2 regions of the Lactobacillus sp. B4005 genome follow, and region 2 is predicted to be linked to the other one. Evidence: riboswitches for the same ligand, from Rfam matches in the RefSeq annotation. Region 2 holds a riboswitch; the other holds the start of a gene.
The links. A riboswitch is a leader RNA that binds a small molecule or an ion and turns the genes downstream of it on or off. The one in region 2 is predicted to bind lysine.
Positions count from the first base shown of each region.

Region 1: it holds a riboswitch for lysine, as region 2 does, so the genes downstream of both, J3U73_RS06815 (ABC transporter substrate-binding protein/permease) here and lysA (diaminopimelate decarboxylase) in region 2, are expected to answer to the same signal.

Region 1 covers NZ_JAFNOZ010000002.1:493,439-497,396, reverse strand. The annotation lists gene J3U73_RS06815 (ABC transporter substrate-binding protein/permease) at 1-1,409, opposite strand, end outside; lysine riboswitch at 1,521-1,697, opposite strand; gene J3U73_RS06810 (DNA-3-methyladenine glycosylase) at 1,781-2,413, opposite strand; gene J3U73_RS06805 (DUF488 domain-containing protein) at 2,457-2,831, shown strand; gene J3U73_RS06800 (TerC family protein) at 2,939-3,718, opposite strand; gene J3U73_RS06795 (NAD-dependent protein deacylase) at 3,831-3,958, opposite strand, start outside.
Region 2 covers NZ_JAFNOZ010000003.1:36,414-40,371, forward strand. The annotation lists gene dapF (diaminopimelate epimerase) at 1-434, opposite strand, end outside; gene J3U73_RS07400 (aspartate kinase) at 456-1,808, opposite strand; lysine riboswitch at 1,976-2,153, shown strand; gene lysA (diaminopimelate decarboxylase) at 2,257-3,564, shown strand; gene dapD (2,3,4,5-tetrahydropyridine-2,6-dicarboxylate N-acetyltransferase) at 3,577-3,958, shown strand, end outside.

The DNA.
Region 1 (3,958 bases), on a different contig from region 2:
ACAGAAATGATGCTCAAAACGGAAGTATCCTTAATATTGACGATAAATTCGTTAGTAATTGATGGCAAACAGTTCTTGATTGCTTGTGGCAAAATAATGTGCCACATTCTTTGATTATGTGTCATTCCCAAAGCACTAGCTGCTTCAAACTGACCTTCGGGTGTTGAAATAATCCCACCCCGAATAATTTCGGCTAAATAGGCACCGGTATTAATCGAAACAATGACTAACGCAGCAATTGTCCGGTCAATATTAATGTGCCAGAATTGGGCTATGCCATAGTAAATTACAGCGGCCTGTACCATCATTGGCGTGCCCCGGAAGATCTCAATGTAAACGGCTAAGAGCCAATTGACAATTTTTAAGAGCCATTTCTTACCCTGGCTGGTTGGAGTTGGAATAGTTCTGATGATACCGACAAACAGGCCGATGAAGAAGCCGGCGATGGTGCCGACTAAGGCTAAGAGCAGGGTCATGCCAATCCCGTTTAAAATCATGCCGCCGTATTGCTTCCACATTGAAACTAGCCACGGCTCGGACTTTCCGTTTTTACCCTTTTTCTTATCATCAGTTTTTGGCTGCTGCTTAATGGCCGTCGTCATTAACTTTGTTCGCTGGGAATTTGGAATTGTACCTAAAACGTGGTTGACCTCTTTTAGCAGCTGCTTGTTTGGCTTAGCAATTCCGATAGCAGTAGTTGAATCTTCCTTGGAAACCTTGAACCCGGCCATTTCGCTAATTGGAATCGCCTTAATGTCAGGATCAACCATCTTAAAGGAAGTTGATTCGGTATCTTCGGCAACGTAGCCATCAATCGTTCCTGAAATTAAACTTTGGCGCATTGCCGCAAAGTCGCGCATTGCTGGCTGTCTTTTAGCGCCCTTTAATTGCTTAATCAAAGCATAATGCGAAGTACCTTGTTGGGCGGTTAATTTCGCACCCTTAAAATCATTTAATGTTTTAGCATTAGCGTATTTGCTATTAATCTTGGTGATAACAACAAAAGTGCTGTTTCTGTAAGCATTGGAGAAATTTATTGCCTTGGCCCGTTCAGCCGTTGGGCTCATCCCAGCAATAATCAGGTCGGCCTTGCCACTAGTTAAAGCTGGCAGCAGTCCATCCCACTCGGTTTTGACAACTACGACTTTGCGGTGCAGCTGTTTACCAATAATTTTGGCAATCTTCACATCGTAACCGTTGGCGTATTCGTTTGACCCCTCGATCGGAACAGCACCATTAGCGTTAGTAGTTTGGGTCCAATTGTATGGTTGGTAATTGGCCTCCATAGCTACTTTGAGTTCACCGCTATTACTTTTTGCTTCAACTTGAGAAAAGTCGAAGTTGCTGCCAATAATAAAACTGAGCAGCACAGAAAGCAGAACAGTAATCCACTTATTTCTTGACTTCATTTTGAAAACCTCCGAAAATCTTGTTTCAAATAAAGCCAATACAATAAAAAGCGTAAACAAAAACCTCATTGCTCTTCAAAACAACGAGGTTATAATTAATCATCTTTAGACAAATCATATAGCGCTCCCTGGGAATTAATCAGGACAGTCTGCAAGATATTCTCTTTGCAGCCCAACAAAAACATCAAAACGAAAATCTTTTTGTTTCGGCGACAATTCTTACGTTATCTTTCTTTGTGTTCGTTCACTCCAGATAATTTTGTAATGGTCGCGACCTCTATTGCATTGGAAATTATTTAACTTATGAAAAATAATAGGCTAAAAACAAAGGCTTGTCAATCTTTTCATTTAAAGATTATTTTATCATTATCTCATTTCCAACCATGATCTGAGCGATAGTCACGCTTTTTCATGCGGGAAACATATGGATTTCCAGCCACATAAAAGCGCAATTTTTTGTTAGCCCATTCGCGTTCCGACTGGTTGACACCAATGCGTGGGCTAGTTGCGATTTTCTGGGCATTTTTGCGGTGATGGTCGTTTAGGTCAATAGTAAAAGGGGAATCACTAAGAAAATGTAAATCCCATTTTTTATCATGAATACCAAATGCCTGCATCATTTTTGCTGGTCCGCTGGTTAATGCAATGCCACTTTTACCTGAGCGGTTTAAACACATTTGTTCAATTCCCCAGATGGGTTCAATTGCTCTAATTAAAACTCCCTGTGGTTCATCTTTTTGTCTGGTTGCTACGTCAAAAAAGAAATATTGTCGCTGAGCATAAATATAGATTGTTCCACCGGGGCCATATAGTCCTTCATTTGCCAGACTGCGATGACCGCCATATGAATGTGCCGCACGATCTTTAACACCCAAATAAGCTTCGGTTTCGACAATATAGCCGCCAAGTACCTGGTTATTGCTGCGGTAAGTTAATGGCCGGCCGATTAAGTCAGCACTGATGGTTTCGGTTGATTGATTAGTAAAATAAGTTGTGTAATTCATTTTTTCCTAAAGTAGTACACTAATAATAATTGAGGTGAATGTAATGACAAAAATAAAGCTAGTCCGTGTATATGCTCAAGATCAGCCGGAGGGCTACCGTATTTTGGTAGACCGTTTGTGGCCAAGAGGTAAGAGTAAAAGTGTGTTGCACCTTGATTGTTGGGCAAAAGAAATTGGACCGACAACTGCTTTACGTAAATGGTTCAATCATGATGATAATAAATTTTCTGAGTTTAGGCAAAAGTACCTGGTAGAATTGGCGGAAAATCCGGCAGGGGCCGAGTTTGTTAAAACTGTTGAAAACAAGCTGCAAGAACAGGATGTTTTATTTTTATACGGAGCAAAGGACTCACTGCATAATCAAGCTGTGATTTTAAAAGAATACGTTGAAGGGCAAATAGTTAATTTGCACAAGTAGACAATGAAGTAATAGCGGCCTTGTTTTACTTAAAAATACCAATAAAAAAGTTAAGCCCATTAAAGCAGCTTAACTTTTTAATTTTGTAGTTTTGCCCTTAGCAAAATTTATAGCTTGCGGCCGTGCTTTTTAATCCGGATAAAGTGAAACGCAATTGTTAACAGCAAGACGCCAAAAACGATTATTGCAAAGACGGTATTAGGTAATTCATAGTGCAGAGGTGGCAATGAAACTAGCAGTTTTAGAGCAATAATCCCAATAAGAACATAGGCCATTGGCTGCAATTCTGGGATAATATCCATTAATTTGATGATAATCTCAGCTACACCTCGCATGCATAAGATCCCAATCATGCCACCAATTAAAACGACGACCGGATTACTGGAAACGGCTAAGGCTGCTAGAACCGAATCAATTGAAAAGACGATATCCATCGCTTCAATTGAAATAACTGTCCGCCAAAATAGGGATAGGAAATGTTTGCCTTTTTTTGGGCGATGACTAGCAATTTTGGCTTCTTCAGCCTTTTCTTCGGCTGCGGCTTTTTGTGGATGGTGCTGATCATAAAAATACTTAATGGCGAGGTAGAAAAGATAGAGACTACCAGCCAATTTAATTTCCCAAAAATTAATTAAGTATGTACCAATTCCAATTACAATGAAACGGAAAATGTAGGCACCCCACATGCCGTAAAATAATGATTTTTCTTGTTGCTTCTTATCTGGCAAAACCTTAGTTTGTGCTGCCAAAACAACGGCATTATCAACGGAAAGCAGACATTCCATGAGAATTAAGGTTAAAATAATTAGCCAGTCTTTACCGCTAGTTAAAACATGCAGCCAGTTATTAGCGCTAAAGAATGGGGCATACAATTTTAAAATTGCCATTTAAAAGTTCTCTTTTCTAGTTTAATCAAGTGATAGTCACGTTGCTTTGCTATTTTAGCATAAGTAAACTGCTTTACTGATTGCAAGAGCCTAAGCTAGTCAAGCTAAAACCCTATAAGGCGCTAAAAACATCAAGAGCATCGCCAATAATTGCGGATATATCATTTGCTGGGATAGCGGTTTTATTAATTGCCCAAACTTTTGCGCCTGCTTGGCGGTACGTTAGTAGTTGAGCGAATG
Region 2 (3,958 bases):
CAATTCAACTGGTCAAAAGATAGATCCTGCTTGGCAAAGCTGACGGGGCTGATTTCAACACTAATCGCTTTGACGTTCTCTGCCCAGTCGGGTTCAACACTCACCTTGAGATCCGCTTGTTGGGTCTCAACTTTAAACGAATTTTGGTGATATTTTTCGGCTAAATAGCGCCCAACGGTCCTAAGACCATTACCGCACATGGAAGCAATTGACCCATCTGCGTTAATAACCTGCATTTTTCCAAGAACATTTTGGTGGCTTGATGAACTGACTACCAAAAGACCATCTGCTCCACCCAATAGGCCCGTTTTGGAATTGGTCAATTGCTTTGCCAGACGAACTAATTCTGCTTGTGAAAGTGTCTGCTTTAACTGTGTTTGATCGAGTAAGAAAAAAGTGTTCTGCGAACCATGAACTTTTTGCATGTAAACCATTTGTTTGAACTCCCTTGAAAATTATTTGAAAAATTGGTGGTAAATCTGGGTAACGGCGGCAGCCGCATCCTCTTTTTTAGTTCCCAGCATTATTGAAATACGGGAAGCCCCCTGATTAATCATATGAATTGCAACGTGCCTTTGGGCCAGTGGGGTAGTGATGTTTTGCATGGCACCGATTTTGTTACGCATGCCTTCGCCGACAACCATGATGATGGCATAATCATCAATCCATTCTAATTGATCAGGCTGGAGAACTCGCTTAATTTCGGCGCACATTTGTTGGCGCAGTTTTTCAGTAAACTGGCGTTTGTCAAAAATAACGGTTAAATCGTCAATTCCAGATGGCATATGCTCATATGAGATATTAAACTGGTAAAATATTTTTAGTAGTTTTAACGTAAAACCAGTTTCTTTATTAAGTAAATATCGATGTAAGTATAAAGCGGCAAAGTGATTGGAGCTTGCGACACCGGTAATAATATTTTTGGGATGAAAATTCTTTTCGGGAACAATTAGCGTACCCGGAAGCTCAGGGTGGTTAGTATTTTTCACGTTGATATATACCTGACCTTGAATCGCTGGAATTAGTGCCTCATCATGAAAAACCGAAAACCCGGCATAAGATAATTCCCGTAATTCTCGGTAGGTCATGATTTTGATTGGGTGCGGTTTGGTCACAATTCTTGGATCAGCAGCATAAATGGCATTAACATCAGTAAAATTCTCGTACAAGTCGGCCGCAGTTCCGCGGGCCCAAATTGCGCCGGTGATATCTGAACCACCCCGTGAAAAGGTCGCAATGCTGCCAGTTGGGGTAACACCGTAAAATCCCGGAACAACAAGAATTTCAGGTATGTCGCGCCAGCGAGAGAGATTTTGGTAGGTTTCTTCCAGAACTTGAGCATCATTAGCGACATTGCTGACTAAAAAGCCGGCTTCTTGGGGATCGAGAAAGCGCGCCGGAAAATGTTTTTGTTGTAAAAGAAGGGCTAGCAGCTGAGCGTTGAGCTTTTCACCGTGGGCTTTAAATGCAGCCATGAGAAAATCATTGTCTGGATACGAAATTGTGGGTAAGTCGCACAATTCCTGGTGTAAAGGTGCAATTGTGTCCGGATTTAAATCAAAAAATTGTGCAATTTCGCTATATCTAGCCCAAATTTGTTGAACGATTGCGGCACAGTCTTGGTGCTTGATCGTTTTTTTAGCATAATCAATTAATAAGTCAGTCACCTTGGTATCCTGCTCAAATCTTTTTCCAGGTGCTGAAGTAACAATTACTTTTCTGGTTGGATCAGCATTTATAATATTAAGCACTTTTTGAAACTGTTCTCCGTTTGCCAGAGAACTACCACCAAATTTAACAACTTTCATTCTCGATCACCTGCTTGATTAAATTATTTTAAGTTTGATAGTAACGCATTTTAACATTTTAATTTTAATCTGCAACCGAAAAGGCGATTTAGTGCGTGTTTAAATTAGGCAAGTGAATTATTTATGAAAAAATGTTGACATCGGCTATGATTAATAATAAGATTTTTATTAATCGAAGAGGTCGCGACCAACAAGAGTAGCTGGTGGAGTTTCTGCAAAAACTAAGAAACCAGTGAAAGGGGCGGTTGCCGAAGCGTTAATTATTGCGGTAATTAATTGGCTGGGACGTAATTTAAGAGATTACGGACTGTCGCAAGTTAATAATTTGCGGAGCGCTCGTCAAAATTGAACCAGATAATAATTAATTTTAATTTTTTGAAGGACTCTTTTGTATGCTAAGCGCACACAAAAGAGTCCTTTTTTATTCAAGAAAACGGAGGGTTACCAGATGCCAGCAGATGATTATTACGAGACTAATGATCAAGGACACTTAACGATCGGTGGAGTTGATGCACTAGATTTAGCCCGTGAATACGGCACGCCGCTTGTAGTTTACGATGTTACTCAAATTCGGCAACAGTTTCGGGCTTTGCAGCAAGCCTTTACCAAACAGCACATCGATTATGCAATCAGTTACGCTAGCAAAGCTTTTGCTACCATTGCGATGTATCAGGTGGTCAATCAAGAACACGGCCATATCGATGTCGTTTCAGGCGGTGAATTGTTTACCGCCCTTAAAGCTGGCTTTCCAAGTAGCAAAATCAGTTTTCACGGGAATAACAAAACTAAGGCAGAACTTTTAATGGCGGTGCAAAATCATGTTGGCGTAATTATTCTGGATAACTTTCATGAAATTAAACTTCTTGAGGAAGTTCTTGCTGATACTAAAAGTCATATTCAGGTCATGTTAAGAATTACCCCCGGCGTTACGGCACATACTCATGAATATGATCAGACCGGTCAAGAAGACAGTAAGTTTGGCTTTGACGTCAAATCTGGGCAAGCCGAGCAGGCTTTTTTACAAGTACAGGCTAGTGAACAGATGACTTTAATTGGTCTTCATGCACATATTGGTTCACAGATTTTAGAAACGACCGGCTTTAAGCTTGAAGTTAAAAAACTAATGCAACTTGTCCGTGAATGGGCCAAAAAATATGATTATCAGCCCCAAATCTTAAATCTTGGAGGCGGCTTTGGTATTCGTTATACCGCCCAAGACCAAGTGTTGGATTTAGGAACTTTTGTTGAACAGATTGTGACAACTCTTCGCCAGTTAGCTGAAGAATATCAACTGAAAGTTCCAGCTGTTTGGGTTGAACCTGGTCGCTCAATCGTCGGTAGCGCGGGCTACAGTTTGTATACGATTGGCGCACGTAAAGATGTTCCCGGATTAATGCCCTATGTAGCAGTAGATGGCGGTATGGGTGACAATATTAGGCCGGCTCTTTACCAAGCTGATTATGAAGCACTTCTTGCCCGTGATCCCGCTGCTCAACCTAGCGAAACAGTCCACTTGGCTGGGCGCTATTGTGAATCAGGGGACTTGTTAATCAAAAAACTGCCGCTGCCAGCGACCAAAGCAGGTGATGTAATTGCAATGCTAGCAACTGGTGCTTATGGTTACAGCATGGCATCGAACTATAACCGGGTGCCTCGGCCAGCTGTTGTGTTTGCAGAAAATGGTCACGCACAAGAAGTTGTTACACGTGAAACCAATGAAGATTTAGTCAGTCATGATCGTTTTTATCAAGAATAGTGAGGAATTCAAATGAAGAATATGTCAGCGACAGAAATAATTGATTTTATTGCCAATGCACCCAAGAAAACGCCAGTTAAGGTTTATGTAAAAGGTGACCTGGCAAAATTAGACTGGCCAGTAGAAGTAAGACCCTTTGTAAATGATCATGTTGGGGTGGTTTTCGGTGACTGGGCGGATTTAGTGCCGTTTTTAAGAACCAATGCGGCTAAGATCAATGATTATCAAGTAGAAAATTGTAGCCGCAATTCGGCCGTTCCCTTATTGGATTTAAAAAATGTTTCGGCCCGGATCGAACCTGGTGCGTTGATTCGCCAACAAGTAAGTATTGGTGCTAATGCGGTAATTATGATGGGAGCAGTAATCAATATTGGAGCGGAAATCGGTGAAAATG